Regions from separate parts of the Micromonospora sp. NPDC005305 genome, predicted to be linked through region 1. Evidence: predicted binding sites of a transcription regulator. Region 1 holds the regulator's gene; the other holds the start of a gene.
The links. The regulator HrcA, encoded in region 1, represses chaperone genes, less so after heat shock. The targets are predictions, from matches to a motif close to GGTTNGCACNCTCNNNNNGAGNGTGCNAACC.
Positions count from the first base shown of each region.

Region 2: a site for HrcA is predicted at 5,910-5,940, ahead of groES (co-chaperone GroES). Genes of this name have one in related genera too.

Region 1 is NZ_JBEXGL010000021.1:57,847-73,433, reverse strand. It holds gene ABZS80_RS26905 (PhoH family protein) at 1-873, opposite strand, end outside; gene ABZS80_RS26900 (serine hydrolase domain-containing protein) at 1,005-2,381, opposite strand; gene ABZS80_RS26895 (histidine triad nucleotide-binding protein) at 2,403-2,753, opposite strand; gene ABZS80_RS26890 (SDR family oxidoreductase) at 2,847-3,608, shown strand; gene ABZS80_RS26885 (16S rRNA (uracil(1498)-N(3))-methyltransferase) at 3,696-4,430, opposite strand; gene dnaJ (molecular chaperone DnaJ) at 4,432-5,574, opposite strand; gene hrcA (heat-inducible transcriptional repressor HrcA) at 5,647-6,669, opposite strand; gene ABZS80_RS26870 (DUF4870 domain-containing protein) at 6,902-7,525, shown strand; gene hemW (radical SAM family heme chaperone HemW) at 7,565-8,788, opposite strand; gene ABZS80_RS26860 (enoyl-CoA hydratase-related protein) at 8,808-9,593, shown strand; gene ABZS80_RS26855 (hypothetical protein) at 9,695-10,555, shown strand; gene ABZS80_RS26850 (MOSC domain-containing protein) at 10,563-11,204, opposite strand; gene ABZS80_RS26845 (carbohydrate ABC transporter permease) at 11,272-12,102, opposite strand; gene ABZS80_RS26840 (sugar ABC transporter permease) at 12,099-13,085, opposite strand; gene ABZS80_RS26835 (sugar ABC transporter substrate-binding protein) at 13,082-14,374, opposite strand; gene ABZS80_RS26830 (GlsB/YeaQ/YmgE family stress response membrane protein) at 14,594-14,878, opposite strand; gene ABZS80_RS26825 (GlsB/YeaQ/YmgE family stress response membrane protein) at 15,138-15,425, opposite strand.
Region 2 is NZ_JBEXGL010000007.1:309,021-324,607, reverse strand. It holds gene ABZS80_RS15315 (ABC transporter permease) at 1-653, opposite strand, end outside; gene ABZS80_RS15310 (ATP-binding cassette domain-containing protein) at 650-1,465, opposite strand; gene ABZS80_RS15305 (substrate-binding domain-containing protein) at 1,572-2,675, opposite strand; gene ybaK (Cys-tRNA(Pro) deacylase) at 2,894-3,373, opposite strand; gene map (type I methionyl aminopeptidase) at 3,384-4,199, opposite strand; gene ABZS80_RS15290 (helix-turn-helix transcriptional regulator) at 4,265-4,531, shown strand; gene ABZS80_RS15285 (methyltransferase domain-containing protein) at 4,533-5,759, opposite strand; gene groES (co-chaperone GroES) at 6,075-6,389, shown strand; gene groL (chaperonin GroEL) at 6,460-8,103, shown strand; gene ABZS80_RS15270 (molybdopterin-dependent oxidoreductase) at 8,228-9,874, shown strand; gene ABZS80_RS15265 (WhiB family transcriptional regulator) at 10,202-10,585, opposite strand; gene ABZS80_RS15260 (response regulator transcription factor) at 10,841-11,656, shown strand; gene ABZS80_RS15255 (DUF5319 domain-containing protein) at 11,666-12,070, opposite strand; gene guaB (IMP dehydrogenase) at 12,268-13,830, shown strand; gene ABZS80_RS15245 (GuaB3 family IMP dehydrogenase-related protein) at 13,861-14,979, shown strand; gene ABZS80_RS15240 (M1 family metallopeptidase) at 15,052-15,587, shown strand, end outside.

The DNA.
Region 1 (15,587 bases):
CAGGATCTCCCGGACCACCCGCAGGCCGCTCGTCGTCCCGCCGGGAAGGTCGACCTGGGTGACGTCACCGGTGACCACGATCTTGGAGTTGAACCCGAGCCGGGTGAGGAACATCTTCATCTGCTCGGGCGTGGTGTTCTGCGCCTCGTCGAGGATGATGAACGCGTCGTTGAGGGTGCGGCCCCGCATGTAGGCCAGCGGCGCCACCTCGATGGTGCCGGCGGCCATCAGCTTCGGGATCGACTCCGGGTCGAGCATGTCGTGCAGCGCGTCGTAGAGCGGGCGCAGGTAGGGGTCGATCTTCTCGTTCAGGGTGCCGGGCAGGAAGCCCAGCCGCTCACCCGCCTCGACCGCCGGCCGGGTCAGGATGATCCGGTTGACCTGCTTGGCCTGGAGCGCCTGGACGGCCTTCGCCATGGCCAGGTAGGTCTTGCCCGTGCCCGCCGGCCCGATGCCGAAGACGATGGTGTGGGCGTCGATGGCGTCCACGTAGCGCTTCTGGCCCAGGGTCTTGGGACGGATGGTGCGACCGCGCCGGGAGAGGATGTTGAGCGTCAGGACCTCGGCGGGCCGCTCGCTGCCGCCCTGCTCGAGCATGCCGACGGTACGCCGGACTGCGTCAGTGGTCAGGGTCTCGCCTTTCTCGATCAGTTCGAGCAGCTCGCTGAAGAGTCGCTCGGCGAGGGCGTTGTCGGCGGGAGCGCCGGTGATGGTGATCTCGTTGCCCCGCACGTGGACGTCACTGTTGACCGAGCGTTCGACGAGCCGCAGGATCTCGTCGCCCGCGCCGAGCAGGTTCACCATGATCTTCTGGTCGGGGACCGTGATCCTGGTCTGCACCCGGGGCGGGCCGGGAGGTGGGGTGCCGGTCATAGGTCGGGCCCGTCGGGCCCTACGCCACCTGCTCTCGAACTCGGCGCCGGGCCCTGCTGGCGCGGCGGTCGTGACTCCCATCGTATCGGGTCAACACCGCCCGCACCTCGCCCATTTCCGGCGGTGGGGGATCAGTTCCCGGCGCGGAAGTCGTACCCCTCGAAGGTCTCCTGGTGCCGGGTGAAGCGGTAGGTCGCCCAGTGCAGCCGGACCACCGCGCCGCGCTCGTCCCGGGTCAGCCGGAGCAGCTCACCCACCTCCCGGCCGGCGACCGTGCGGAACACGTCCGGCCGGTCCGGAACCGGGGCGAACACCGCAGGCGGCTTGCCGGCCGGGTCGTCCGCGCCCCGGGCCCGCAGCGCCCCGTCGTGCCAGGAGAAGACGTACTCGAAGCCCTCGCCCCACCAGCGGCCCAGCAGGCCGCGCAGGTGCTCCGGGGCGGGCGCACCGGGCCGCCACGGCTCGACATCGGCCGGGTCGTGCTCGGCGGCGGCGGCGAGCAGCCGGTGCGGCAGCTCGAAGACCTCGACACCGGTGCCGGAGGAACCGAGCACCGCGCAGCCCATCGCGCCGGCCGTGCCGTCGCCGCCGCGCCGGCCGTAGACGGCGGCCAGGAAACCGGGCATGGCCCCGTCGTGCCCCACGTGCATCACCCGCTCCGGCTGCGGCACGAGGATCAGCCCGAGGCCGAACCCGCCCGCCCAGAGCGTCTCGTCGGTGGTGGTCAGCGGCCAGCGCATCTCGTCGAGGGTGGCCGGCGCCAGCACCGCGCCCGCCGGGTCCAGCGCGGCCGGGTCGGCCAGGAAGGCGGCCCACCGGGCCATGTCCGGCGCGGTGCTCCAGAGCTGCGCGGCGGGGGCCACCGCGCCGAAGTCGGTCGGCGGCTCCGGGCGGGCCTCGTCGGAGTACGCGTCGACCAGGAACCCGGTGGCCGCCCGGTCGCCCGGCATGGGGCCGGTCGCGGTCAGCCCGAGCGGGGCGAGCACCCGCTCGGCCAGCACCTCGGCCCACATGCCGCCGCGCAGCCGGGCGACCGCCTCGCCGAGCAGGGCCATGCCGAGGTTGGAGTAGTGGTAGCGGCGGCCGCCGGGCAGCACCCGCTCCACCCGGGCCAGGTCGGCGAGCAGCTCGCTGACGTCGGGCGCGCGCAGGCTGTCCCAGACGTCGCCGTGCGGCTCGCGCTGCAGGCCCGCGGTGTGCGACAACAGCCGGCGTACGGTCAGCTCGCCGTGCGCCGGCAGGTCGAGGTGCCGCCCGATCGGGTCGTCCAGGTCGAGAAGCCCCTCGTCGCGGCACTGCATGACCAGCACCGCCGTGAAGGTCTTGGTGACCGAGCCGATCCGGAAGACCGACTCCGGCGCGAGCGCCGTGTCGTTGCCGGTCCCGCCGACCGTGCAGGTCCAGAGCGGCCGGTCGGCCCGGTGCAGGGCGGCCGAGACCGCCGGGATCCGCCCGTGGGCCTGCGCCTGCCGCACCATCCGGCCGAGCCGGTCCTGCACCGTGATCATGAGAGCAGTCTAGGCAGCGCGTCAGCGGCAGAGCATCGGGCCGAGCGGAGCGCCGCCCAGCAGGTGTGCGTGCACGTGGAAGACCTCCTGGCCGCCGTACGGGCCGGTGTTGAACATGAGCCGGAAGCCGTCCACCGTCAGCCCCTCCTCCTCGGCCACCACGGCCGCGGTGCCCAGCAGCTCACCGGCCAGGCCCGGGTCGCCCTGGGCCAGGGTGGCCACGTCCGCGTAGTGCTCCTTCGGGATCACCAGCACGTGGGTGGGCGCCTTCGGGTCGACGTCCCGGAAGGCCAGCGTGGTGGCGGTCTCGCGGACGATGGTGGCCGGGATCTCCCCGGTGACGATCCGGCAGAACAGGCAGTCGGTTCCCATCGGGGCAGTGTAAGGAAGGGCCCCCTGTTAACGCCTGCTGCATAGGAAGGGCCCCTTCCTAACCGCGGGGATCGGTGCGGCAGGATGGCCGGCATGGCGGGACGGGCGGTACTGGTGACGGGGGCCTCGCGCGGCATCGGCCGCGCCGTGGCGCGGGCGTTCGCGGAGGGCGGGGACCGGGTGGCCGTCCACCACCGGGACTCCGCGGAGCTGGCCGAGGCGCTGCGGGCCGAGCTGCCCGGCGACGGGCACGTGGTGGTCCGCGCCGACCTGGCCGACCCGGACGCCGTACGGGCCATGGTGGACGAGGCGGCGCAGCGCCTGGGCGGCCTCGACGTCCTGGTCAACAACGCGGGCGTCTACGGCCCGCGCGACCTGCCCCACCCGGTCTTCGGGAACACGTACGACCAGTGGCAGGAGCAATGGCGGCTGGTCCTAGAGACCAACCTGACCGGCGCTGCGAACGCCACCTGGTGCGCCGCCCAGCACATGCGCGAGCGGGGCGGCCGGATCGTGAACGTGTCGTCCCGGGGCGCGTTCCGGGGCGAGCCGGAGCAGCCCGCGTACGGGGCGAGCAAGGCCGGGCTGAACGCGCTCGGTCAGTCGTTGGCGCTGGCCCTGGCCCCGTACGGCATCGCGGTGGCGACGGTCGCGCCGGGCTTCGTGGCGACCGACATGACCACCACCCACCTCAGCGGCGAGCGGGGCGACGCCATCCGTGCCCAGTCCCCGTTCAACCGGGTGGCCCGCCCCGAGGAGATCGCCGCGGCGGTGCACTGGCTGGCCAGCCCCGAGGCCGAGTGGGCCTCCGGCACCATCGTCGACCTCAACGGCGCCTCCTACCTCCGCACCTGAATCCACCCCGCCGCGTTGATCAAGAGGTTTGCGTCGGATCCCGGCCGGATCCTGACGCAAACTCCTTGATCAACGAGGATGGGCGAGCTACCAGCGGTGCAGGCGGGTGGACAGGACGGTCAGGGCTGCCACGCCGGCCGTTGACGTGCGCAGGACCGACGGGCCCAGGCGGACCGGGCGGGCGCCGGCCTCCTGGAAGGCGGTCAGCTCGCTGGAGGCGATGCCGCCCTCCGGGCCCACCACCAGCACGATCTCGCCAGCCTCCGGCAGGTCGGCGGTGGTCAGCCGGTCCTCGGCCTCCTCGTGCAGGACGAACGCGGCGGCCGCGCCGGAGATCCGCCGAGCCACCGTGGTGGTGGACTCGTCGGGCGTCCCGGCCACCACCGGCAGCCACGGGCGGCGGGCCTGCTTGGCCGCCTCCCGGGCGGTGGCCGCCCACTTCTCCCGGGCCCGTACGCCGCGCTCACCGCGCCACTGGGTCACCGAGCGCGACGCCGCCCACGGGACGATCTCGTCGACGCCGACCTCGGTCATCGCCTGCACGGCCAGCTCACCCCGGTCGCCCTTGGCGATGCCCTGCACCACGACCAGGCGGGGGACGAACGCGTCGGCGTACCCCCGGGTGGTGACCCGGAGGTCGAGGGTGCCCCTGCCGACGGCGGTGACCACCGCGCCGGCCGTGCCGCCCCGCCCGTCGGCGAGCAGCAGTTCCTCGCCGACGCGCAGCCGCTGCACGGTGGCCGCGTGGTGTCCCTCGGGGCCGTCCAGCGTCAGCGTGTCACCGGTGGGCAGCGCCTCGACCAGGAACAGCGGCGCCGACACGTCAGGCGTGCCCGTTGAAGGCGTCGCGCATCCGGGAGAAGAAGCCGCCCTGCTTGGTCAGCTCGGCGACCTCCTCGCCGCGGGTCTTGGCGAAGTCGCGCAGCGTCCGCTCCTGGTCGGCGTCGAGCTTGGTCGGGGTCCGCACGTCGAGGTGGACGTAGAGGTCGCCCCGGCCGGTGCCGCGCAGGTGCGGCACGCCCCGGGCGCGCAGCCGCAGGGTGCTGCCCGGCTGGGTGCCCGCCTTGACGTCGACCGTCTCCTCGCTGTCGAGGGTCTTGATGGTCAACCGGGTGCCGAGCGCGGCCGCGGTCATCGGCACGGTGACCCGGCAGTGCAGGTCGTCGCCCTTGCGGGAGTAGACGTCGTGCGGCCGCTCGTGGATCTCCACGTAGAGGTCGCCGGCGGTGCCGCCGCCCGGACCGACCTCGCCCTGCTGGGCCAGCCGGATCCGCATGCCGTCCTCGACACCCGCCGGGATCTTGACGGTGAGCGAGCGCCGGGTGCGCACCCGGCCGTCGCCAGCGCAGGTCGGGCAGGGGTGCGGGATGGTGGTGCCGTAGCCCTGGCAGACCGTGCACGGCCGGGCGGAGACCACCTGGCCGAGGAAGGTCCGCTGCACCGACTGCACCTCGCCCCGGCCGCCGCACGCCTCGCAGGTGGCCAGGTGGGTGCCGGCCGCCGTGCCCGCGCCGGAACAGGTGGTGCAGAGCACGGCGGTGTCGACGGTGATCGGCGCCTCGACGCCGAACGCCGTCTCGTTCAGGTCCAGCTCCAACCGCAGGATCGCGTCGGCGCCCGGCCGGGTACGCGGCCGCGGGCCCCGGCTGCCGCCGGCCGCCCCGCCGAAGAAGGCGTCCATGATGTCCTGGAAGCCGACGAACGGGCCGGCGCCGCCCGGGCCACCCGGACCCGCGCCCCCGCCGCCCGGGGCCAGCGGGTCGCCGCCCAGGTCGACGATCTGCCGTTTCCGATCGTCCGAGAGGACCTCGTACGCGGCGTTGATGTCCTTGAACTTCTCCTGTGCCTCCGGGTCCGGATTGACGTCCGGGTGGAACTGCCGCGCCAGCTTCCGGTAGGCGCGCTTGATCTCGTCGTCGGAGGCGTCCCGGCTCACGCCGAGAATGCCGTAGTAGTCCCTGGCCACTGCGTTCGGTGTCCTCATGTTCGTCTCGCGTTGCGCCGGTCGTCGGCCGGAGCCGGCCGTCGGTCTGACTGGTCAGTTCTGGGCCAGCAACTCGCCCACGTAGCGTGCCACGGCCCTCACCATGGCGATATTGCCGGGGTAGTCCATCCGGGTCGGCCCGAGCACGCCGAGCCCACCGACGATGGTGCTGCCCGGGCCGTACCCGGTGCTGACCACCGAGGCGGCGCGCAGGTTGTCGATCTCGTTCTCGTCGCCGATGAGCACCCGGGTGGTGCTCGGCTCGGCCTCCCCGATCAGCTTGAGCAGCACGACCTCCTCCTCGAGCGCCTCGAGGATCGGGCGCAGCGAGCCCTGGAAGTCGAGCAGGCCGCCCCGGGTCAGGTTGGCCGTGCCGGCCAGCGCGATGCGCTCCTCATGCCGTTCGACCAGGGTCTCCAGCAGGACGCTGGAGAGCGTGGCCATGGCCGGGCGCAGCTGCGGGGTCGACTCGTCGACGAGGGCCTGCACGAGCGGCGGGGTGTCGGACAGCCGGCTGCCGACCAGCTTCTCGTTGACCAGCCGGCGCAGGTCGGTCACCTCGTCGGGGGCGACCGGCCCGGGCAGCTCGACCAGCCGCTGCTCGACCCGGCCGGTGTCGGCGATCATGACGACCATCAGCCGGGTGGTGGAGATCGGCACCAGCTCCAGGTGGCGCACCTTGGAGCGGGCCAGGCTGGGGTACTGCACGACGGCGACCTGCCGGGTGAGCTGGGCCAGCAGCCGGACGGTGCGGTGCACCACGTCGTCCAGGTCGACCGCGCCGACCAGGAAGCGCTCGATCGCCCGGCGCTCGGCGGGGCTGAGCGGCTTGACCCGGGAGAGCCGGTCGACGAAGAGCCGGTAGCCGCGGTCGGTGGGCACCCGGCCGGCACTGGTGTGCGGCTGCCGGATGTAGCCCTCCTCCTCCAGCACCGCCATGTCGTTGCGGACGGTCGCCGGGGAGACGCCCAGCTGGTGGCGCTCGACCAGGGCCTTGCTGCCGACCGGCTCCTGCGTGGCGACGTAGTCCTCGACGATCGCGCGCAGCACGGCGAGCTTGCGGTCGTCGAGACCCATGTCCCCCACCTCCTGACGCACCTCGTCCGCCCCGGCGCACGGCGTCCGCCGGGCGTCTGGCACTCGACTGTAGCGAGTGCCAGTCTACGTCGGCCGACCCGTCGACGCGATGATCAGCGACCCACCTCCGGTGCGGCCCGCCGCACATCCGACCCACCACGGCCGAACAGCCGGACATCCCGGGCGATGTCGCTCTGGTGCGCCCTTGCCTCCGGGACCTACCGTGACGTCCATGACTGAACCTCCTCGCCCTCCCGGAGCGGGGGACTCCGGCGCACCGCCGCCGGAGCCGACCCCGCCGTCGGCACCGTACGGCTCGTCGTCGGCCGGCGAACCACCCACCGCACCACTGTCCGGGGCACCGGCGGGGAGCGGCTATCCCCCGCCCGGTGGCTATCCCCCGCCTCCCGGCGGCCAGCCTCCGTCGGGCGGCTACCCACCCCCCGGCGGCTATCCCCCGCCGGGCGGCGGCTACCCGGGCGGCGGCGCCTACGGGCCGCCCGCCGGCTACGCCAACAACGACGACAAGACCTGGGCCCTCGTCGCGCACTTCGGCGGGGCGGCGGCGATGTTCGTCAGCGGCGGCGTGCTGGGGTGGCTTCCCCCACTGGTTGCCATGCTGGCGCGGGGCAACCAGTCCCCGACCGTGCGCCAGCACGCGGTCTCGGCGCTCAACTTCCAGCTGGTGTGGTCGATCGTGGGCGTCGTCGGCTGGATCCTGAGCTGCATCCTCGTCGGGTTCCTCGCCGTCGGCGCGGCCGTCATCATCGGCGTGGTGTTCGGCATCATGGCCGGCGTGAAGGCCAACGAGGGGCAGCCCTACCGCTACCCGATGTCGGCCAACCTGATCAAGTGACCCCGACCCGGCCGGCCCTCGCAGGCCGGCCGGGCCCGGTCAGGGCAGCAGGTCGCGGACGACCGCGTCGGCGAGCAGCCGGCCGCGCAGGGTCAGCACCGCCCGCCCGGCGGCGTACGCGCCGGCGTCCAGCAGGCCGTCGACCCGGGCCCGCTCGGCGCCCGCCCGGCCCGCCTCGTCGAGCCCGGACAGGGGCAGCCCGTCGTCGAGCCGCAGCCGCAGCATCACGTCCTCCATGTGCGCCTCGTCCGGCGTGAGCAGCTCCCGGGCCAGGCCGGGCGACTCCCCGGCGGCCAGCCGCTGCGCGTACGCGGTCGGGTGCTTGACGTTCCACCAGCGCACCCCGCCGACGTGGCTGTGCGCCCCCGGGCCCAGGCCCCACCAGTCGGCGCCGGTCCAGTAGAGCAGGTTGTGCCGGCACCGGGCCGCGTCGGAGCGGGCCCAGTTGGAGACCTCGTACCAGGAGAAGCCGGCCCCGCCGAGGGCCGCCTCCGCGGCCAGGTAGCGGTCCGCCGCCACGTCGTCACTGGGGTACGGCAGCTCGCCGCGGCGCATCCGCGCGGCCAGCCGGGTGCCGTCCTCCACGATCAGGGCGTACGCGCTGACGTGGTCCACCCCCGCGGCGACCACCTGGTCCAGCGAGGCGGCGAAGTCCTCGGCGCTCTCCCCCGGCGTGCCGTAGATCAGGTCCAGGTTCACGTGGTCGAACCCGGCGTCCCGCGCCTCCAGCGCGGCGGCGGTGGCCCGGCCGGCGCTGTGCTGCCGGTCGAGGATCGCCAGCACCCCCGGCGCCGCGGACTGCATGCCCAGCGAGATCCGGGTGTAGCCGGCGGCCCGCAGCGTCCTGAGCGACTTCGGGGTGACCGTCTCGGGGTTGGCCTCGGTGGTGACCTCGGCGTCGGCGGCCAGCCCCCACGTGCGGTCGATGCCGTCGAGGATCCGGGCCAGGTCGTCGGCCGGGAGCAGGGTGGGCGTGCCGCCGCCCACGAAGACGGTGTCCACCCGGGGCGGCGGGCTGTCGCCCAGCGCCCGGCCGGCGAGGGCCAGCTCGGCCAGCACCGTGTCGGCGTACGTCTCCCGGCTGCCCCCGCCGCCCAGCTCGGCGGCCGTGTAGGTGTTGAAGTCGCAGTAGCCGCACCGGCTGGCGCAGAACGGGACGTGCACGTACACGCCGAAGCCGCGCGCGCCGACGGCGCGGCGGGCGGCAGCGGGCAGCGCCCCGTCGCGCGGGACGGGTTCGCCTTCTGGAAGGACGCCGGGCATGGCCACTAGTGTGCCCGGCATGACCTCTCCGGACGCTCTCGTGCGGGTCGCCACGGCCCGCGGGGTGACCACCCTCACCCTGGACAGCCCGCACAACCGCAACGCGCTCTCCACCCCGCTGATGACCGAGCTGCTGGCCGGGCTGGCCGCGGCGGTCGCCGACGACGCGGTCCGGGCCGTCGTGCTGGACCACACCGGCCCGGTGTTCTGCTCCGGGGCCGACCTGAAGGAGACCGCCGCCGCGTACGCCAGCGGGACCGTGCCGGCCGGGATGCTGGGCGACGTGCTGGTCGCGGTCCGGGAGTGCCCGAAGCCGGTGCTCGCGAAGGTGGCCGGGCCGGCGCGGGCCGGCGGGCTGGGCCTGATCGCCGCCGCGGACCTGGCGGTCTGCGCCGAGGAGGCCACGTTCGCCTTCACCGAGGTCCGGATCGGGGTGATCCCGGCGGTGATCTCGGCGACCGTGCTGCCCCGGCTGCACCCCCGGGCCGCCGCCGAGCTGTACCTGACCGGCGACACCTTCGACGGCCGGCGGGCCGCCGAGATCGGCCTGGTCACCGCCGCCGTGCCGGCGGACGCGCTGGACGACGCGGTGGAGCGCTACCGCGCCTCGCTCGTGAAGGGCGCGCCGAAGGCCCTCGCCGGCGCCAAGGAGCTGCTGCGCCGGCCGGCCGCCACCGACCTGCGGGCCGAGATCGCCGAGTTGGCCGCGCTCTCCACCGGGTACTTCCTCTCCGCGGAGGGCCGGGAGGGCGTCCTCGCGTTCCGGGAGAAGCGGCCCGCGGCCTGGGTGCCGGCCGGAGACTGAGGTCGAAGGTACGGGGTCGGCTACGGACCGTGAGGCGTCCGGTCGGCCGACCCGGGAACGGGAGTGGCCGACGTACGCTTGGCGGGCTGTCGGGACTGGGGGTGCGGGTGCGGACGCGAGCGGCGATCGTGGCATCGGGTGTGGTGGTGGCAGTGCTGGCCCTGCTCGGCGTGTGGTTCGTCGCGAAGCAGTTCGGGCATCAGCTGCGGCTGCCGCTGGCCAGCCGGACCTGCACTGTCCAGGCCGACGGCGAGGTCGTGCTCAGCGCCGACCAGATGGCCAACGCGGCCACCATCGCGGCGATCGGCGCACAGCGCGGGATGCCCGAGCGGGCCGTGGTGGTGGCGCTGGCGACGGCCTACCAGGAGTCGCACCTGCGCAACATCGCCCACGGCGACCGGGACTCGCTCGGCCTGTTCCAGCAGCGGCCGAGCCAGGGCTGGGGCACCCCCGAGGAGATCCGCGACCCGCGCTACGCCGCGAAGAAGTTCTACGCCGCGCTCAAGAAGGTCAAGGGCTGGGAGGAGCTGCGGGTGACCGAGGCCGCCCAGCGGGTGCAGCGGTCGGCCTACCCCGAGGCGTACGAGAAGTGGGCCGACGAGTCGCAGGTGCTCACCCGCGCCCTGCTCGGGGACGCGACCGGCGCGGTGGCCTGCACGGTCGGCCCCACGCCGACGATGCGCGGCCCGGCCGCCGCCAGCGCCCTCATGCAGAGCCTGGCCCTGGACTGGGGCCTGCCGGAGCTGAGCTCGGGCACCGACCTGACCGGGCTGACCGTGCCGGCCGCCGACAGCCGCAACGGCTGGCGGTACGCCCACTGGCTGGTCTCGCACGCCGACGACCACGGGGTGAAATCGGTCCGCTTCGGCGGCCTGGAGTGGACGGCCGAGCAGGGCACCTGGGCCAGGGTGAAGGGCGACCCGGCGACCCAGGTGCTGGCCGAGGTCTTCGCCGCGGCCTGACCGTCGATCAGGCGACGGTCCCCAGCCGGCGGCGGACCTTCGCCCGCACCGACTCGGGCAGGTCCGGCACGTCGAGCAGGCGCGGCAGCAGTTCCGGTTCCAGGGTGGTCGCCCGGAACACCTCGCCGATCGTGATCCCGTGCGCCGGCCGGTCGACCACCTCGACGGGATCGCCCGCGCCCACCTCGCCCTCACGCAGCACCCGCAGGTACGCCCCGGGCGCGCCGTGGACGGTGAACCGCTTGATCAGATCGGGCATGCCCCAGAAGCCGGCGAAGGTGCGGCACGGGGTGCGTGGCTTGGTCACCTGCAGCAGCGCGGAGCCGACCGCCCAGCACTCGCCGATCACCGCCCCCGTGACGTCCACGGCCCAAGTGGTGAGGTTCTCGCCGAAGGCGCCCGGCCGCAGCTCCCGGCCCAGCTCGCCGGCCCACCAGCCGGCGTCCTCCTCGGCGTACGCGTAGACCGCCTGGTCGGGGCCGCCGTGGTGGGCCCGCTCGCCGATGAAGTCACCGGCGACGCCGGCGAGGCGGATCTCCACCCGGCCGTCGACCGGCCGCTTGTCGATGCCGCTGCGACCGCTCGGGTCGCCCGCCCACTCCGCCTCGGTCACCGCACCGATGTTGACCGCCGCCAGCCTGCCCGTCATGGCGGCCAGCCTAGGGGCCGCCACCGGGTGCGGGAAAACGGGTTCTCCCCGGCACCCGGCGGACCGGTCAGCCCTTGACCGCCCCGGCGACCAGGCCGGAGACCATCCGGCGCTGGACCAGCAGGAAGAAGACGATCACCGGCAGGGTGAACAGCGTCGAGGCGGCCATCACCGAACCCCAGGCGGTGTCGTCCCGCCCGAAGAAGAACGTCATGGCCACCGGCAACGTGTACTTGTTCTGGTCGTTGACGAAGGTCAACGCGAAGATCAGCTCGTTCCAGGCGGTGATGAAGGAGAAGATGCTGGTCGCCACCAGGCCGGGAGCGACCAGCGGGAAGAGCACCTTGCGGAACGTCTGGGCCCGGCTGGCCCCGTCGATCGCCGCCGCCTCCTCCAGTTCCTTGGGCACCGCGGCCACGAAGCCGCGCAGCATCCAGACCGCGAACGGCAGCGAGAAGCCGAGGTAGGTCAGGATCAGGCTGGGCAGGGTGTTGTAGAGGCCGAGCCGCTGGATCATCAGGAACAGCGGGATGACCAGCGCCTCCAGCGGGATCATCTGCACCACCAGCAGCAGGATCAGGAAGGTGGTGCGCAGTTTGAACCGGAACCGGGCCACCGCGGTCGCGGCGAGCAGCGCGACGAGCCCGCTCAGCACCACGGTGGCCACCGCGACCAGCGCGCTGTTGAGGAAGAAGTCCGTGAAGGTCACGCCCGGGATGAGGTTGCCGGTGAGGATCTCCCGGTAGTGCTCCAGGGTCGGCTCCGCCGGCACGGGGCGCGGCGTGGCCGAGAAGATCTCCTTGTTGGGCTTCAGCGAGGTGGCGACCATCCAGTAGACCGGGAAGGCCGCGAAGAGCGCGACCAGCAGGCCGGCGCCGTTGAGGGCGATCTTCTTCACGACTCGTCCTCCTGCCGGAGCACCATACGGACGTACACGCCGGTCACCACCAGCAGGATCAGGGTGAGGATGACGGCGATCGCGGAGCCCAGCCCGTACTTGGGCGGCGGTGAGAACGCCTCCGCGTACGAGTAGATCGACAGCATGAACGTCGACCGGTCCTGGGTGCCGCCGGCCAGCACGAACTGCTGGGTGAAGACCTTGAAGTCCCAGATCGTGGAGAGCACCACGAGGATGCCGAAGACCGGCCGCAGCATCGGGAAGGTCACCGACCAGAAGACCCGCCACGGGCCGGCCCCGTCCACCCGGGCGGCCTCCTGCAGCTCGCTCGGCACGCTCTTCAGCCCGGCCAGCACGCTGACGGCGATGAACGGGAACGAGTGCCAGACCACCACGAGGGTCAGGATGCCGAAGAAGAGCAGCGGGTCGTTGAACCAGCCGTAGCCGGTCCAGTCGCTGCGCCCGAACAGGGCCGTGGAGAGCCCGTCCGGAAGCTTGTTGAACAGCCAGGTCACCAGGCCGCTGGTGTCGTCGAAGATCCACTTCCAGACGATGGTGCCGGTCAGCGCCGGGGTGGCCCAGGCCAGCATCACGCAGCTCGCCACGAACGTGGCCATCTTCTTCCCGAGCCGGTTGAGCAGCAGCCCGACCAGGGTGCCGAGGATCATGGTGAGCACCACGTTGGCCACGGCGAAGAGCACGGTGTTGCGCAGCACCGTACGGAAGAACGGGTCGCCGAGGATCTGCGCGTAGTTGGCCAGGCCCACCCACGGCCACTCGCGGTCCCCCCGCAGCTGCCGGACGCTGTCCAGCTTGTAGAAGGACATCATCACGACCTGGCCGAGCGGCCAGAGCAGCAGCACCGCGATGATCGCCAGGCAGGGCAGGAGCAGCAGGTACGGGAGGCGGTCCACGCGACGGCGCCGCCGCGCGGGGGTCTCCCGCGCGGCGGCTTCGCCGGTGGCCTCGGTCAGCGTGGTCACTTGGCGTTGAGGATGCTTTCCATCTCGGTGGCCGCGTCGGCGGTGGCCTTCTCGACCGTCTTCTGGCCCTTGATGACCGAGCTGTTCATGGCCTGGGTCACCGTCTTGGTCCGGCTCACCTCCACCCACTTCGGAGTGAGCGGGGTCAGCTTGGTGTTCTGCATGGCGGTGGCGAACGCCGCCATCACCTTGTCGTTGGCGTAGTTGCCGCCGCTGACCAGGTCCTTGTAGACCGGGAAGAAGCCGAGGCTGCTGGCGAACTCCTGGTCCTTCTGCTTGCTGAGCAGCACGGTCAGGTAGTCCCAGGCCAGGTCCTGCCGCTTGCTGTCCTTCCAGAGGGCGATGTCCGAGCCGCCGGCGAAGGCCGGGGCGGCCTTGCCGTCCGGACCGGGGATGGGGAACGTGCCCCACACCTTCTCGATGTCCGGGTTGTCCTTCTTCATCGCGCCGCCCTGCCAGCTACCGGCGAACGCCATGGCGGCCTTGCCGGTGGCGAACTGGGTGCGGGCGTCGACCTCGTTCCAGGCGGCGGCGGCCGGCGGGGCCACCTTGTGCACGGTCACCAGGTCGGTCCAGAACTTGACCGCCTTCTGCGCCTCCGGCGTGTTGTAGCCGGACTTCCAGCTGTCGCCGTCCTTCGTGGCGATCTCCGCGCCGGCCGCCCAGAGGAACGAGTAGAACGGCAGCTCGGAGTTGCCGGGCAGGGCGATGCCGTAGGTGCCCGGCTTCTTGGCCTGGACGGCCTTCGCGACGGTGACCAGCTCGTCCCAGGTCGTCGGCGGCTTCACGCCCGCCTCGGCGAACCAGTCGGTGCGGTAGTAGATGCCCCGCACGCCGGCGTACCACGGGACGCCGTACTGCTTGCCGTCGAGCTGGGCGTTCTTCACCAGGTCGGGAAGGATGTCCTTGCCCTCGGACCAGCCGTTGAACTTCTCCGTGACGTCGGCGAGGGCTTCCTGCGCCGCCCAGCCCTGGGTCTCGGTGTTGCCCAGCTCGGTGACGTCCGGTCCCTCCCCGCCGGCGAGCGCGGCCTGGAACTTCTTCGGCGCCTCGAGCCAGGGGATGTACTGCACCACGACATCGGTCTCGGGGTGCTTCTTCTTGAACTCCGCCTCGACGCCGTCGAGGAACTTGGTCTGGGCGTCGCCGCCCTCACCCATCATCCAGACCGTGAGCTTGCTGTTGTCGGCGGCCTTGTCGTCGTCGCCGGAGCCACCGCACCCGGAGAGCACCATCGCGGCCGAGGCCACGATGGCGGTGACCGGGGCCAGCCGCTTCCACCTGTTCACGCCATATCTCCCTCGGGGCGTTTGGCATTAACCTTCTCCGCCGCACCTTAGTAGGAAAATTTCCTTTACAACAGGGGGTACTCGCGGCGGGCGGCCGAGGCGACGGTATCGCAGCCGCGGGCCCGAGCGGCAGGGGTGCCGTCCGGGCAGCTCAGGGCAGACGAAGGCGGGCGCCCGACCGATTGGTCGGGCGCCCGCCGGCGCGTTTCGGGTTGGGGGTCAGTAGCGCGAGACGCCGCGGCGGCGCCCCACACCGGCCACCAGGGCCACGCCGATGGCGGCGAACAGAATCTGCAGCAGCAGCTCCCGCCAGTCGATGCCGGACGTGTCGGCGAAGCCCGACGCCCGGGCGACGATCGTGCCCAGCAGCGCGGCGCCGACGCCGATCAGCATGTGCAGCCACATCGGCATGTTCTGGCGGCCCGGGACGACCAGGCGGCCCAGAGCGCCGACGATCAGACCAACGATGAGCGCGGTGATGATGCCCCAAACGGTGAGCTCCACGGTCGCCCTCCTTCTTCTGAATGAGTCACACGATGTCGTGTGGTTCCTGTCGTGACCGCTAAGTTCCCGACCCGCCGAAAATCCAAACCGACTCCGGTGACGAATTGCTCGCAAGGGCTCTGGGCTGGGATTTCCCGGCCGGATCCGGGCGCGGGGAAAGCATTTTGCCGGTCCTTGGCGGCTGACCGGGTTCAATGCCCGAACGCCAGCGGGCGCCCGACCGACCGGTCGGGCGCCCGCTGAGGCGTTTCGGGGTGCGTCAGTAGCGCGAGACGCTGCGGCGGCGACCCACGCCGGCCACCAGGGCGACGGCGATGGCGGCCAGCACGACCTGGACCAGCAGCTCCATCCAGTCGATGCCGGAGGTCTCGGTGGCGATGCCGAGGGCGCGGGCCAGGACGGTGCCCAGCAGCGCGGCGCCGACGCCGATCAGCATGTGCAGCCACATCGGCATGTTCTGGCGGCCCGGAACGACCAGGCGGCCCAGCGCGCCGACGATCAGACCAACGACGAGCGCGGTGATGATGCCCCAGACGGTGAGGTCCACGGTCTTCTCCTTCTAAGAAGTTTCACACGGTCTGTGTGGTTCCTGTCGTGACCGGTAAGTTCCCGACCCGCCAAAAAACCAAACCGGCCCGCGCCCCGGGCCGCCGCACGCCGGTTCCCCGCCCACGGTGATCACGCAGGTGGGAGCGGTCCCGGCGGGGAG
Region 2 (15,587 bases), on a different contig from region 1:
AGGCCGCGCGCGACCCGGTTGCGGTGACGCAGGAGTTGCGCGGCCCCGTACCCGGCGACGGCCACCGCGGCCAGCGCCCAGCCGAGCGCGGGGGAGAGGTTGCGGTTGGCGATGGCGAGGAGGACGTCGTCCCGCACCGAGATGTTGGAGCCCTCCTTCATGAGCATCAGCACGATGCCCTGGAAGGCGAGGAAGCCGGCCAGGGTGACCACGAAGGAGGGGATGCCGACCTTCGCGACCAGCAGGCCGAGCCCGGTGCCGATCGCCAGGCCGGTGGCGACGGCGGCGAGGACCGCGACGTACCACGGGTAGCCCAGCTCGGTGACGACGTTGGCCAGGATGGCGGCGCAGACGCCGCTGGCGAAGCCGGCGGAGAGGTCGATCTCGCCGAGCAGCAGGACGAACACCAGGCCCATGGCGATCAGGGTGACCGCGGCGCCCTGGGTGAACAGGTTGGCGAAGTTGCCGGCCGTGAAGAACGTGGGGCGGGCGATCGAGAAGCCGGCGGCGAGCGCGAGGAGCATGATCACGGCGGGCAGCGCGCCGATGTCGCCGCCGCGTACCCGGCGCAGGTAGTTGCTGAGATGGGTGCCGACGGTGGGCGCCGGCGCGACCGCGGCGGGGCCATCCTTCTTGACGGCGGTGGTGGTCATCGGACGGCTCCTGGTGTCGTGTCGGCGGGCGCGGCGCCGGTGCCGTTGGTGCCCGTGTCGGCGAGGCCGAGGTTGCCGGAGCGACCGGCGGTGATCAGCTCGACCACCTGCGAGTGCGTGATGTCGCTGGTCTTCACCTGGGCGACCATCTGGCCGAGGTAGAGGGCGGCGATGCGGTCGGAGACCGCGAAGACGTCGTTCATGTTGTGCGAGATGAGCACCACGGCCAGGCCGTTGTCGGCGAGCCGGCGGACCAGCTCCAGCACCTGCGCGGTCTGCGCGACGCCGAGGGCGGCGGTGGGCTCGTCGAGGATGACCAGCCGGCTGTTCCACAGCACCGCCTTGGCGATGGCCACGGTCTGCCGCTGCCCCCCGGAGAGGCTGGACACGTGCTGGCGCAGCGACTTGACGGTGCGCACGCTCAGCCCGGCCAGGGTCTCGGCGGCCATCTGCTCCATGGTCGGCTCGTCGAGCACGATGCCGCTGCGCTTCTCCCGGCCGAGGAACATGTTCTGCACGATGTCGAGGTTGTCGCAGAGCGCGAGGTCCTGGTAGACGACCTCGATGCCCAGCGCGGCGGCGTCCCGGGGGCTGTTGATGCTCACCGGCCGGCCGTCGTAGTGGAACTCGCCGGCGTCGGTCGGATGGATGCCGCTGATGCACTTGACCAGGGTCGACTTGCCGGCACCGTTGTCGCCGACCAGCGCGGTCACCTCGCCGGGGTAGGCGGCGAAGGCCACGTCGCGCAGCACCTGGACGGGACCGAAGCTCTTGTCGATCCCGCGTAGCTCCAGCAGGGGGGTTGCGGACACGGGGTTCTCCTTGGGAACGGAGGGGAGGTCTCGGATCCCGTCCGGCGTGGGCGCCGCCCGGCACGGGTGTCCGTGCCGGGCGGCGCCGCCTGGAGCGGGGGATGGGTCAGCTGATGCCGGCGTCCGCGCAGAGCTTCGCGAAGTTGCCGGTGCAGAGCTCGTCCTTGGTGATGTAGCCGTCGGCCACGACGTCCTTCACGTTGTCCTTGTAGATCGCCTTCGGCTCCAGCAGCACGGACGGGACGTCCCGCCCGCCCTCCGGGTCCTTGACCGTCTGGCCGGTGTCCTTCTTCTGGCCCTTGGCCAGCCCGATGGCCAGCTCGGCGGCGGCGTCCGCCTCCTTCTTGACCGCCTTGTAGACCGTCATGCACTGGTCGCCCAGGAGGATGTTCTGCAGGCCCTCCTTGGTGGCGTCCTGACCGGTCACCGGGACCTTGCCGTTGAGCTTGTTCTTCTTCAGCACCGAGATGGCCGCGTTGCCCAAGCCGTCGTTGGCGGCCAGCACGCCGTCGATCTTGCCGCGGGCCTTGGTGAGCTGCTGCTCGAAGATCGTGGCGGCCTGTGCGTTGTCCCAGGCCGGCACGGAGTCCTCGGCGACCTTGGTGTACTCCTTCGAGTCGAACTTCGGCTTGAGCACCGAGTCGTACCCGTTCTTGAACAGGGTCGCGTTGTTGTCGGTCGGCGAGCCGTTGAGGTAGGCGATCGACGGGTTCTTGGCGCCCTTGTCGGTCAGGCACTTGCTCAGGCCCTCGCCCTGGAGCTTGCCGACCGCCTCGTTGTCGAAGCTGACGTAGTACTGGGCGGAGCCGCCCAGGGTCAGCCGGTCGTAGTCGATGGTGGCGACGCCCTGCGACTTGGCCTTGTCGAGGACGGCCTTGCCGGTGCCGGAGTCCAGGTTGACGATCATCAGCACGTTGACGCCGTTGGTGATCATCTGGTCGGCGATGGTCTGGAAGGCGGTCTTGTCGTTCTGGGCGTTCTGGATGTCCGACTCGACGCCGGCCGCGTCGAACGCCTCCTTGAGGTACTTGCGGTCCGCGCCCTCCCACCGGGCGGAGGACTTGCTGTCCGGGAGGATGACGCCGATCTTCGGCTTCTTGTCGGACGAGCCGCCGGCCTGGTCCGAAGAACCGCCGTTGTCACCGCAGGCGGCCATGCTGCCGGTTGCCAGAAGACCGACGGCCGCGAAGGTGAGGAAGCCCTTGCGCATATGCATGGGTCCTTTCGGGGGTTGGGGGAGTTGTCGGTGGTTTGTTGTGCCCGGCAACGTATTCCTCCCGTCCCGAGGCGCGCAAGAGAGCCGAGGTCAGAAGTTTGTTGGCCGCCGTAACAATTCAGCAACGCCAGTGGCACCCTGCCGTCACCCGCGGAGAGCGCTCCCTCGGGCACGGTGCGGAAGCGCTCCCAGGTCGCGCGCCCGCGGACCCCTCAGCGGGTGGCGATCGGCGCGGTCACGGCCCCGGTCAGCGCGACCAGATCGGCGGGGGCGAGCTGGAGTTGCAGACCGCGGCGCCCCGCCGAGACGTAGACCGTCGGATGCTCCAGCGCCGAGGCGTCGACGACCGTGGGCAGCCGCCTGCGCTGGCCGAGCGGGCTGATCCCGCCGCGGACGTACCCGGTGGCCCGCTCGGCCACCGTCCGGTCCGCCATGGCCGCGCGCTTGCCCCCGGCCGCGGCGGCGAGGGCCTTGAGATCCAGCTCGCCGGTGACCGGCACGACCGCCACCGTCAGCCCGCCGTCGACCTCGGTGACCAGCGACTTGAACACCCGGGCCGGGGGCACCCCGAGGGCCGCCGCGACCAGCGCGCCGTAGTTCGGCGCGTCCGGCGAGACGTCGTACGGGTGGGTGCTGTGCGTGATCTTCCGCTTGGTCAGCAGTGCCGTCGCCGGAGTGCCCTGTCCTGCCATGAGCGACAAACTAACCCGCGGCCGCCTGCCCGCTGCGGTTGCCCGGCCTCGCTCCGTGCCCGGGGCGGCGGGTCAGCACGCGGGGGCCGGCCTCGGTGATCGCGACGGTGTGCTCGGAGTGGGCCGTGCGGGAGCCGTCGGCGGAACGGATCGTCCACCCGTCCCGGTCGAATCTGATCTTGTCGGTGCCGCGGCAGAACCACGGCTCGATCGCGATCGTCAGGCCGGGCCGGAGCCGCATGCCCCGGCCGGCGCGGCCGTCGTTGGGCACGTGGGGGGCCTCGTGCATGGTGCGGCCGATGCCGTGCCCGCCGAACTCGTTGTTGACCTGGTAGCCGTAGCGGCGCCCGACCTCGCCGATCGCGGCGGAGATGTCGCCGATCTGACTGCCCGGCCGCGCGGCGTCGATCCCGGCCTCCAGCGCGACCTCGGTGGCCTCGATCAGCTTCAGGTCGTCCGGGGCGGCGGTGCCGACGATGACGGACAGCGCGGAGTCAGCGACCCAGCCGTCGACCCCGACCGCCATGTCGATGCTCAGCAGGTCACCGTCGCGCAGGGCGTAGGGGTGCGGCAGGCCGTGCAGCACGGCGTCGTTGACCGAGAGGCACAGGACGTTGCGGAACGGGCCGCGGCCGAACGACGGCGCGTAGTCCCAGTAGCAGGACGCGGCGCCACGCTCCTTGATCCGGCGGCGGGCGTGGTGCTCGAGGTCCATCAGGTCGACCCCGACGTCGGCGACCTCACGCAGCTCCGCCAGCAGCTCGCCGACGAACCGGCCGGTCACGGCCATCCGGTCGATCTCCTCGGCGGACTTCAGTTCGATCACGATCAACCCTCCCCTTCTCTTGCGGTATTTTTATACCACGACGGTCGGGGGTCTATTCTGCTGACATGGTTCGCCCACCGCTCACACCGGAACAGATCGCAGCGGGGCAACGTCTCGGGGCGGCGCTCCGGGTCGCGCGAGGTGGCCGCAGCCTCGTCGAGGTGGCCGTGGCGGCCGGCATCTCGCCGGAGACGCTGCGCAAGATCGAGGTGGGCCGGCTCCCGGCACCCGCGTTCGGCACCGTGGTCTGCCTCAGCGAGGTCCTCGGCGTCGCGCTCAGCGACCTGGCCGAGGTGTGGCTGGCCGACCTGCGCGTCCGCGAGGCCTCCTGACTCAGCCCGGCGCCGGGTGGCAGATCAGCACGGTCGGCGCGCCGGCCACCCGGGTCAGCACCAGGCTGGCCGCCCCATCGCCGGCCAGCTTCAAATCCCGGCGCAGCTTCTCCGGCTCCAGCGCCGAGCCCCGCTTGAGGATCTCCACCCGGCCGACCCGGCGCTCCCGCAGCAGGGCGCGCAGCCGCTTCAGCGAGAACGGCAGGACGTCGGTGACCTCCAGGCAGCGGGCGAACGGCGTCGGCCGCGCCTCGTCGCCGTACAGGTAGGCGATGGTCGGGTCAGCCAGCGTCGCGTCGAGGTCGCCGGCCAGCTCGGCGACCAGGTGCGCGCGCACCACCGCCGGGTCCGGGTCGTAGAGGAATCGGCGGGGCCGGCCCACCGGCGCCTCGGCGTCGCCGCTGCCGGTGAGCTGATAGGAGGGGACCCCTGCTCTACCGGAGGCGTTAGAAAGGGGCCCTTCCTTCTCGCGGAGCACGGTGGCGCGACGGGGCACCTCGGCCAGCGCGCCGCACCAGAGCGCCGCCTCGACCAGGTCGCCGTCGACGCTCACCCACTCCGCCTCGGCACCCGCCGGGATCAGCGCGTGGTCCAGCCCCGGCGCCACCTTCACGACCGTGCGCGGCACGCGCTCGGCCAGCCCGGTGACGAAGTCCCAGGGCGGCGAGTAGGCGTTCGGGTCGAAGATCCGCCGGCCGGTGCCGGCCTTCCGGCGGGCCGGGTCGCAGAAGACCCCGTCGACCCGGCTCACGTCGAACGCCGTGGCGTCCCCACACTCCACGGTGAACAGGTGGGCCAGCCCGTTCGCCTCGGCGTTCGCGGCGGCCATCGCGGCGGTCACCGGGTCGGCCTCGACGCCGTACACCCGGATGCCGGCGCGGGCCGCGGCGAGCGCGTCCGCACCGAGGCCGCAGCCCAGGTCGGCCAGCGTCGCCACGCCCGCGGCGCGCAGGCGTGCCGCGCGGCGCCGCGCCACCACCCCCCGGGTGGCCTGCTCCAGGCCCGGCCGGGTGAGGAACATGCCGCGTGCCGCCGGGCCGAACTTGCCCACCGCGCGCCGGCGCAGCTCGGCCTGGGTCAGCGCCGCCGCCGCGAGACCGGCCGGCACCCCGGCGGAGCGGAGCGCCGCCGCCGCCGTCAGCGGGTCGCCGCCGGCTACCCGCGCCGCCGCGTCGAGCGCGGCCGACCCCTCGGGGGTACGCAGGGCGGCGAACTGTTCCAGGTCCACGCGGGCATTCTCCCGGCCACCTCCCGAGCGGCCGGCCCGGACCCCTGGTGCACGTCGTCGGGCGACCCGGTTCGACCGGGAGGGTGCGCGACACGAGGCGCGGCGCGTTGGCACTCTCCTTGACGGAGTGCTAGCCGAGGAATAACCTGCGATTAGCACTCTCACCCTGAGGGTGCCAACGCCCGGGCCCTGGTGTCCGGGGGTTGAGCGCCAGGCGGACCGGCACCCGCGACGACGGCCCCGCCCGGTGGCATGTGGCAGATTGACGCCGGTCGGCATGCCGACCGGCAACGACACCAAGTACCCCAGGAGGGTATGCCCGTGACTACCGCGACCAAGGTTGCGATCAAGCCGCTCGAGGACCGCATCGTGGTCCAGGCGAACGAGGCCGAGACCACCACCGCCTCGGGCATCGTGATCCCCGACACCGCCAAGGAGAAGCCGCAGGAGGGCACCGTCCTCGCTGTCGGCCCGGGCCGGATCGACGACAAGGGCAACCGCGTGCCGATCGACGTCAAGGTCGGCGACACCGTCCTCTACTCGAAGTACGGCGGCACCGAGGTCAAGTACGCCGGCGAGGAGTACCTGGTGCTCTCCGCCCGCGACGTCCTCGCGGTCATCGAGAAGTAAGCAACCGATCAGTGTCGTTGCCCCGGTCCGGCTCGCCGGGCCGGGGCAACGTCGCTTCGAAGGGATACAGATGGCGAAGATCCTGAGCTTCTCGGACGACGCCCGGCACCTGCTGGAGCACGGTGTCAACGCCCTCGCGGACACGGTCAAGGTCACCCTCGGCCCGCGCGGGCGCAACGTCGTCCTGGACAAGAAGTTTGGTGCGCCCACGATCACCAACGACGGCGTGACGATCGCCAAGGAGATCGAGCTCACCAACCCGTACGAAAACCTCGGCGCGCAGCTGGTCAAGGAGGTGGCGACCAAGACCAACGACGTCGCCGGCGACGGGACCACCACCGCGACCGTGCTGGCCCAGGCCATGGTCCGCGAGGGCCTGCGCAACGTGGCCGCCGGGGCCAGCCCGACCGGCCTCAAGCGGGGCGTCGACGCGGCGGCCGCCAAGGTCTCCGAGGCGCTGCTCGGCCGGGCCGTCGAGGTGGCCGACAAGGAGTCGGTCGCGCACGTCGCGACGATCTCCGCGCAGGACGCCACCATCGGCGAGCTGATCGCCGAGGCGATGGAGCGGGTCGGCCGCGACGGTGTCATCACCGTCGAGGAGGGCTCCGCCCTCACCACCGAGCTGGAGGTGACCGAGGGTCTCCAGTTCGACAAGGGCTTCATCTCGCCGAACTTCGTCACCGACGTGGAGGGGCAGGAGGCGGTCCTGGAGGACCCGTACATCCTGATCACCACGCAGAAGATCTCGGCGATCGAGGAGCTGCTGCCGCTGCTGGAGAAGGTCCTCCAGAACAACAAGCCGCTGCTCATCGTCGCCGAGGACGTCGAGGGCCAAGCCCTGTCCACGCTGGTGGTCAACGCGATCCGCAAGACCATCAAGGTCTGCGCCGTGAAGGCCCCCGGCTTCGGTGACCGCCGCAAGGCGATGCTCCAGGACATGGCGATCCTGACCGGCGCCGAGCTGGTCGCCCCGGAGCTGGGCTACAAGCTCGACCAGGTCGGCCTGGAGGTGCTCGGCACCGCCCGCCGCGTCGTGGTCGACAAGGAGAACACCACGGTCGTCGACGGTGGCGGCCAGTCCGCCGAGGTCGCCGACCGGGTCGCCCAGATCCGCAAGGAGATCGAGGCCTCGGACTCCGAGTGGGACCGGGAGAAGCTGGCCGAGCGGCTGGCGAAGCTTTCCGGCGGCATCGCGGTGATCAAGGTCGGCGCGGCCACCGAGGTCGAGATGAAGGAGCGCAAGCACCGCATCGAGGACGCCATCGCCGCGACCAAGGCCGCGGTCGAGGAGGGCACGGTCCCGGGTGGCGGCGCCGCCCTGGCGCAGATCCTGTCGGTGCTCGACGACGACCTGGGCTTCACCGGTGACGAGAAGGTCGGCGTCTCGATCGTGCGCAAGGCACTGGTCGAGCCGCTGCGCTGGATCGCCCAGAACGCCGGCCACGACGGCTACGTGGTGGTGCAGAAGGTCGCCGGCAAGGAGTGGGGCAACGGCCTCGACGCCGCCACCGGCGAGTTCGTCGACCTGGTCAAGTCCGGCATCCTCGACCCGGTGAAGGTGACCCGCAACGCGGTCACCAACGCCGCCTCGATCGCCGGCCTGCTGCTCACCACCGAGAGCCTGGTGGTGGAGAAGCCGGAGAAGGCCGAGCCGGCCAACGCCGGTCACGGTCACGGCCACGGTCACGGCCACCAGCACGGCCCGGGCTTCTGATCCCGAGTCGTACGGCCTGACGTCAGGGCACACCGCCACCCGGCGGTGTGCCCTGACCCGTATCCGCTTACGGAACGGTGACGAGGTTGGCGGTCGCCCGCCCCGACCGACGAGACTGGTCGCCGTGAGCAACATGTCGCGCGGTCAGGCCGCGCTGGCCGGGGTGACCGCCGCGGCCGTCGCGATCGGCGTCGCCGAACCGGTGGCCGTCCTCACCGGCCCCCGGTCCGCCCCGCTCATCGCGGTCGGCGGGCTGGTCGTCGACGTGGTTCCCGAGCCGCTCAAGCAGTTCGCCATCGCGGTCTTCGGCACGCACGACAAGGTCGCGCTCCTGGTCGGCACCGCGGTGCTGCTGGCCGCCATCGCGGCGCTGATCGGCGTGCTGGCGGCCCGGCGGCTCCGGATCGGCCTGGCCGGCATCGCCGCGTTCGCCGCCCTCGGGGTGGCCGCCGCGCTGACCCGGGCCGGCGCGGACACCTTCGACGCGCTGCCCTCCCTGGTCGGCGGCCTGTTGGGCGCGCTGACGCTCTGGGCCTTCGTGGCCGGTCCGCTCGGGGAGGGCGCCAGGCAGCGCCCGTCGCCGGCCACGCCGGAGCCAGAGCCGTCCGGGCCTACGCCGTCCGGGCCTACGCCGCCCCCGGCCGTCGCCGCGCTCGCCCGGGACGAGACTCCGGCCGGGTGGGAGCCGCTCGACGACGGCGACCAGGAGTCACGCCGCCGGTTCCTGCGCGGGGTCGGCCTGCTGGCCGGCACCGCGGCGGTGGCCGGGCTCGGCGGGCACTGGCTGGCCGGGCGGCGGGGCGTCTCGGCGGCCCGCGAGGCGGTGCGGCTGCCCACGCCGGCGGCGCCCGCCCCGCCGGTGCCGGCCGGCGCCGACCTGTCGGTGAGCCGGCTCGCCCCCTTCGTCACGCCGAACCGCGAGTTCTACCGGATCGACACGGCCCTGGTGGTGCCGCAGGTGGACCCGGCCACCTGGCGGCTGCGCATCCACGGCCGGGTCCGCAACCCGATCGAGCTGAGCTTCGACGACCTGCTCGCCCGGCCGATGGTCGAGCGCTACGTCACCCTGGCCTGCGTCTCCAACGAGGTGGGCGGGGACCTGATCGGAAACGCCCGCTGGTTGGGCGTGCCGATCAAGGAGTTGCTGGACGAGGCGCAGCCGGAGGAGGGGGCGGACCAGGTGGTCGGCCGCTCGGTCGACGGCTGGACCTGCGGCACCCCCACGACCGTGCTGCGGGACGGCCGGGACGCGCTGCTCGCGGTCGGGATGAACGGCGAGCCGCTGCCGGTGGAGCACGGCTTCCCGGTGCGGATGGTGGTGCCCGGCCTCTACGGGTACGTCTCGGCCTGCAAGTGGGTGACCGAGCTGGAGTTGACCAGCTTCGCGGACTTCGACGCGTACTGGGTGCCGCGCGGGTGGTCGGCGCAGGGGCCGATCAGGACGCAGTCGCGGATCGACACGCCGCGCCGGCGCAACCCGCTCACCGCCGGCCCGGTCACGGTCGCCGGGGTGGCCTGGGCCCAGCACCGGGGCATCCGCAGGGTCGAGGTACGCGTCGACGGCGGCCCCTGGCGGGAGGCGACCCTCGCTCCGACGGTCTCGGTGGACACCTGGGTGCAGTGGTCGTGGCGGTGGGACGCCAGCCCGGGCGACCACACCCTCCAGGTCCGGGCCACGGACTCGGCCGGGCAGACGCAGCCAGAGCAGCGGCGGCCGGTCGCCCCGGACGGCGCCACCGGCTGGCACACCGTCCCGGTCACCGTCGGCTGAGGCGGGTCTCCTGCTCCGGCGGGGCGGACTCAGGTTCGGACCGCCTTTCGAGCTGATGTCGCGGACGATTCACCGTTGCCCGTTGCGGTGGGCGTCGGACCCGGACCCGGACCCGGACCCGGACCCGGGCCCGGGTGTGCGTGGGCGTCGCGTCCAACGGGCTCGGTGGTGGGCGGTCACCCCGGGGTCGAGTCGTTGGTGATGTCAGCTCGAAAGGTGCTGACGGAGAGAGCGCCGGCTCCGCGCGGGGCGCCCGACGGCAGTCCGGGCTGCACGCGACGCCGCGCCCGGGGTCCGGGCGCGGCGTCGGTGTGGTCCGTGTGGCGGTCAGGCGATCTTGCGCTGGTCCGGGACGGTGGACTTGTGCGGCCGGCCCAGGCGGGCCTCCAGCCGGGCGACGTCCACCCGGGCCTGCCGGCGGTCGGCCAGGTCCTCCCAGCCGAGGGCCAGCAGCCGCAGCCGCTCCGACTCGCTGAAGCCGCCCCACACGCCGTAGGGCTCGCGGACGGAGAGGGCGTGCGCGGCGCACTCGGCGCGCACCGGGCAGGCGCGGCAGACGGCCTTGGCGCCGGACTCGCGGCGCAGCCGCGACGAGCCGCGCTCGCCGTCCGGGTGGAAGAACTGGGCGCTGTCCCGCCCGCGGCAGGCACCGAGCCGCTGCCAGTCCCAGAGGTCGACAATGGGTCCGGGCAGCCTGCGTACGTTCGACATCAGCACCCCTCCTCCCGCGCGGCACCGCGGAGAATCTCGTGGCCAGCTCCTACCGGTGCGGTGGTCCGCGCGGGACACCGTTTCCGGAGTGACCCCTCGGTACCCGGGCTTTCCCGCGCTCACACATGTGTGATCGAAAACCTCGGACAGTCGGCGGCATATGCCCCATCTGCCGGAAAAGTTCGGATGATTGCCCGGAACCTCCTCCCGAGCACACCCCGCCGTGGTCTGCTCTGAGGCGGAGAGGAGACCACTGTGCGTAGCGTTCTCGTGTGCGTTCGGACACCACTCGCGGCCCAGCATTTGACCTCCGCGGCGGCGCGGCTCGGGCTGTCGGGCGTGCTCCGGACGGCCGTCTCCGATCCCGAGGTGATGCTGCGGCTCGCCGAGCGTCAGGTCGACGTGGTGCTCGCCGACACCGCCCTCACCCGGCCGGACAGCGCCGGCTTCGTCCGCCGGGTGCTGGCCCGCGCCCCGCAGGCCGCCGTGCTGCTGCTCGGCGCCGAGGAGTCGGAGGCCGCGGCGGCCACCATCAGCGCCGGGGCGCGAGGCCTCATCCAGAATGCCGACCACGACCTGACCAGCGCCGTAGCCAAGGCGCTGCTGCTGCTCTCCGCCCCCGGGCGCACGAACCGGCACCGGGTCACCGACCCGGCCCGGGACGCCGCGGCGGTCGGCGGGCCGGCCCGGTCGGCCGCGCCGGGGCGTACCCCGGCCGGGGCCGCGTGGCCGGCGGGCTCCGCGGAGGGTCCCGGTGGGGGCCCCACGGTGGTCCCGGTGCAGCGCGGCGAGGACCCGGCCGACCCGGCGGCGGCCGAGGCGGAGCCGGCGCCGGCGGGCGGTCCCCAGCGCCCGGCGCGCACCCCGCGCAGCGCGGTCGGCCTCACGGAGCGTGAGCTTCAGGTGCTGCTCGGCATGGCCGAGGGAAAGAGCAACGCGGAGATCGGGCGGGAGCTGTTCGTCTCGGAGGACACCGTCAAGACGCACGCCCGCCGGCTGTTCCGCAAGCTCGGCGCGCGCGACCGGGCGCACGCGGTGGCCGCGGGCTTCCGCGCCGGCCTGGTGGCCTGAGCGGGCCGCTCACTCCTCGGCGGAGTCGTCGGTGCCCTCGGTGAGGGTGTCGTGCACGCCGTCGGCGTAGCCGCGGGCGTAGTCCCAGCTCACGTAGTGGTCCGGGTCGGGGTCGTAGGCCGGCTCGTGCACCCGGGGCCGCCCCGAGTCGAGCAGGTGGCGCAGGTTGCCGCGGAGGAGGTCCCAGTCGAAGTAGTGCGGCTCGCGGCAGTCCTCGCACTCGATGACCAGGCCGCGGACGCCGATCGGCTGCAGCAGGGCCTGGTAGATCTCCAGGTCGGCAAGATCCTCGAGGACGTCCTGCCGCTCGATCTCGGTCAGCGGGTCGAGCGGGTCGTCCTCGCGCGGGTCGTGCAGACCGGCAGCCGGATCGGCCGGGTCGCCGTTGAACGGGTCGATGGGCTCGTCGTGCACCCCCTCACCGTAGTCCCCGTCGCGCCGGAAAGTCCGCCCCGGCGGCTCCCTGTGGCGCCGCCGACCCGGGGCCGCCGTTGCCGGAGGCGGCCCAGCTCAATGGGTACGATGAAGCGACGCGCCGTCATGCCGGCGTGCGCCGGTGCCCGCGCGCGCCGCCTCGCTGCAGCCCGTCCGACCAGCTCAGGGGAGCAATCGTGGAGAATTCGCCCAGCACCGAGATCCCGGCCGGCCGCGACGGCGGTGAGCTCGGCGGCCATCTGCCCGAGCTGCCCGCGGGCTCGGCCCGGGTGGTGCCGCTCGGGCTGACCTTCGACGACGTGCTCCTCCAGCCGGGCGAGTCGGACGTGGTGCCGAGCCGGGTGAACACCCGCACCAGGCTCACCCGCCGCATCGAGTTGAACGTCCCGCTGCTGTCCAGCGCCATGGACACCGTCACCGAGGCGCGGATGGCGATCGCCATGGCCCGCCAGGGCGGCATCGGCGTGCTGCACCGCAACCTCTCCGTGGAGGACCAGGCGCTGCAGGTCGACCTGGTCAAGCGCTCCGAGTCCGGCATGATCACCAACCCGGTGACCGCCAGCCCCGACGACACCCTCCGCGAGGTCGACGCGCTCTGCGGCCGCTACCGCATCTCCGGCGTGCCGGTGGTCGACGGGCAGGGCCAGCTCGTCGGCATCGTCACGAACCGGGACATGCGCTTCGTCTCCGACCCGGCCACCCCGGTCCGCGAGATCATGACCCACACCCCGCTGATCACCGCCCCGGTCGGCGTCCGCAAGGACGAGGCCCTCGACCTGCTGCGCCGGCACAAGGTCGAGAAGCTGCCGATCGTCGACGAGGCCGGCAAGCTGCGCGGGCTGATCACGGTCAAGGACTTCACCAAGAGCGAGCAGTACCCGGACGCCACCAAGGACGAGGCCGGCCGCCTCCGGGTGGCCGCCGCGATCGGCGTGGGCGAGGACGCGTACAAGCGGGCCCGCACCCTGGTCGACGCCGGGGTGGACGTCCTCATCGTGGACACCGCCCACGGCCACCAGCGGGCCGTGCTGGAGATGGTCGCGCGACTCAAGAAGGACGTGGGCATCGACATCGTGGGCGGCAACATCGCCACCTACGCGGGCGCCAAGGCGCTGGTCGACGCGGGCGCCGACGGCATCAAGGTGGGCGTCGGCCCGGGCGCCATCTGCACCACCCGGATCGTGGCCGGCGTGGGTGTCCCGCAGATCACCGCGATCATGGAGGCCGCCCGGGCGGGCCGTCCGGCCGGCGTGCCGGTGATCGGCGACGGCGGCATCCAGTATTCCGGCGACATCGCGAAGGCCCTGGTGGCCGGCGCCGACACCGTGATGCTCGGCAGCCTGCTGGCCGGCTGCGAGGAGAGCCCGGGCGAGCTGATCTTCATCAACGGCAAGCAGTACAAGGCGTACCGGGGGATGGGCTCGCTCGGCGCCATGCAGTCGCGCGGCCAGGCGAAGTCCTACTCCAAGGACCGCTACTTCCAGCAGGACGTGACCAACGACGAGAAGCTGGTCCCCGAGGGCGTGGAGGGCCAGGTGCCCTACCGCGGTCCGCTCGCCCAGGTCGCCCACCAGCTCACCGGCGGGCTGCGGCTGGCCATGGGCTACGCCGGCGCCGAGAGCATCGCCGAGCTGCACCAGCGCGGCCAGCTCATCCGGATCACTGCGGCCGGCCTCAAGGAGAGCCACCCGCACGACATCCAGATGACCGTCGAGGCGCCCAACTACCACACCCGCTGACCCACCACCCCCAACCACCTGGAGTCCCCCATGCGTGACGTGGTCGAGATCGGGCTGGGCAAGACCGCGCAGCGCGGCTACCACCTGGACGACATCGCCATCGTGCCGAGCCGTCGCACCCGGGACGTCGACGACGTCTCCACCGCGTGGCAGCTCGACGCCTACCAGTTCGGCATCCCCTGCGTCGGGCATCCCTCCGACGCGACCATGAGCCCCGCGTCCGCGGTGCGGCTCGGCCAGCTCGGCGGCCTCGGCGTGCTCAACGTCGAGGGCCTCTGGACCCGCTACGAGAACCCGGCCAAGGTGCTGGAGGAGCTGGCCGGCCTGGACGAGGACGCCCGGGCCACCAAGCGGCTCCAGGAGGTCTACGCGGAGCCGATCCGCCCCGACCTGATCGCCGAGCGGGTCCGCGAGCTGCGCGACGGCGGCGGCACGGTCGCCGTCCGGGTCTCCCCGCAGCACACGCTGGCCCTCGCCCCGGTGATCCTCGACGCCGGCGTGGACATCCTGGTCATCCAGGGCACCATCGTCTCCGCCGAGCACGTCTCCACCACCGACGAGCCGCTGAACCTCAAGGAGTTCATCGCCGACCTCGACCTGCCGGTCATCGTGGGCGGCTGCACCGACTACAAGACGGCGCTGCACCTGATGCGCACCGGCGCGGCCGGTGTCATCGTCGGCATCGGCGGCGACGACTGGTCCACCACCGAGTCGGTGCTCGGCATCCGGGTGCCGATGGCCACCGCCATCGCCGACGCCGCCGCGGCCCGCCGCGACTACCTCGACGAGACCGGCGGCCGGTACGTGCACCTGATCGCCGACGGCGACATGCAGACCTCCGGCGACATCGCCAAGGCGCTCGGCTGCGGCGCGGACGCCGTGATGCTCGGCGAGCCGCTGTCGCTCTGCGAGGAGGCCCCGGCCGGCGGCGCCTGGTGGCACTCGGCCGCCAGCCACCCGTCGCTGCCGCGCGGCGCGTTCGAGGTGGCCGGTGAGCCGCTCGGCTCGATGGAGAAGCTGCTCTTCGGTCCGGCCGACGAGCCGGACGGCCAGCTCAACCTCTTCGGCGGGCTGCGCCGGGCGATGGCCAAGTGCGGCTACCGCGACCTCAAGGAGTTCCAGAAGGTCGGCCTGGTCCTCGACCGCTGACCGGGTGAGCGACCGACGGCGCGGGTGGGCGTTCCGATCCCACCCGCGCCGTCGCGCGTCTAGGCTCGGCGGATGACGCGGGGCCGGCGGTGGGGCGTGGCGGTGCTCGCCGTCGCGTTGCTGGCCGGCGGCTGCACCGGGGACGACGGGCGGTTCCACCCGGGCGCGGCGGACGTGGGCGACCCGTACGTGCCGGGGTCCGGCAACGGCGGCTACGACGTCGGGCACTACGCGCTGAAGGTGCGCTACGACCCGGCCGACGACCGGCTCGCCGGCGGGGCCGTGCTGACCGCCACCGCCACCACGGCGCTGTCCCGGTTCCAGCTCGACCTGGCCGGCCTGACCGTCGACCGGGTCCGCGTCGACGGCGCCCCGGCGAAGCACCGGCGCGACGGGGCCGAGCTGGTCGTGACCCCGGCGCACGGCCTGCCGGCCGGGCAGCGGTTCAGCGTCGAGGTGACGTACGGCGGGGTGCCCGAGCCGCTGCCCAGCGCCGAGCTGGGCGACGGCGGCTTCCAGGCCACCGGGGACGGTGCGATCGCGCTGGGCCAGCCGGAGTCGGCGAGCACCTGGTACCCGGTCAACGACCACCCCTCCGACAAGGCCAC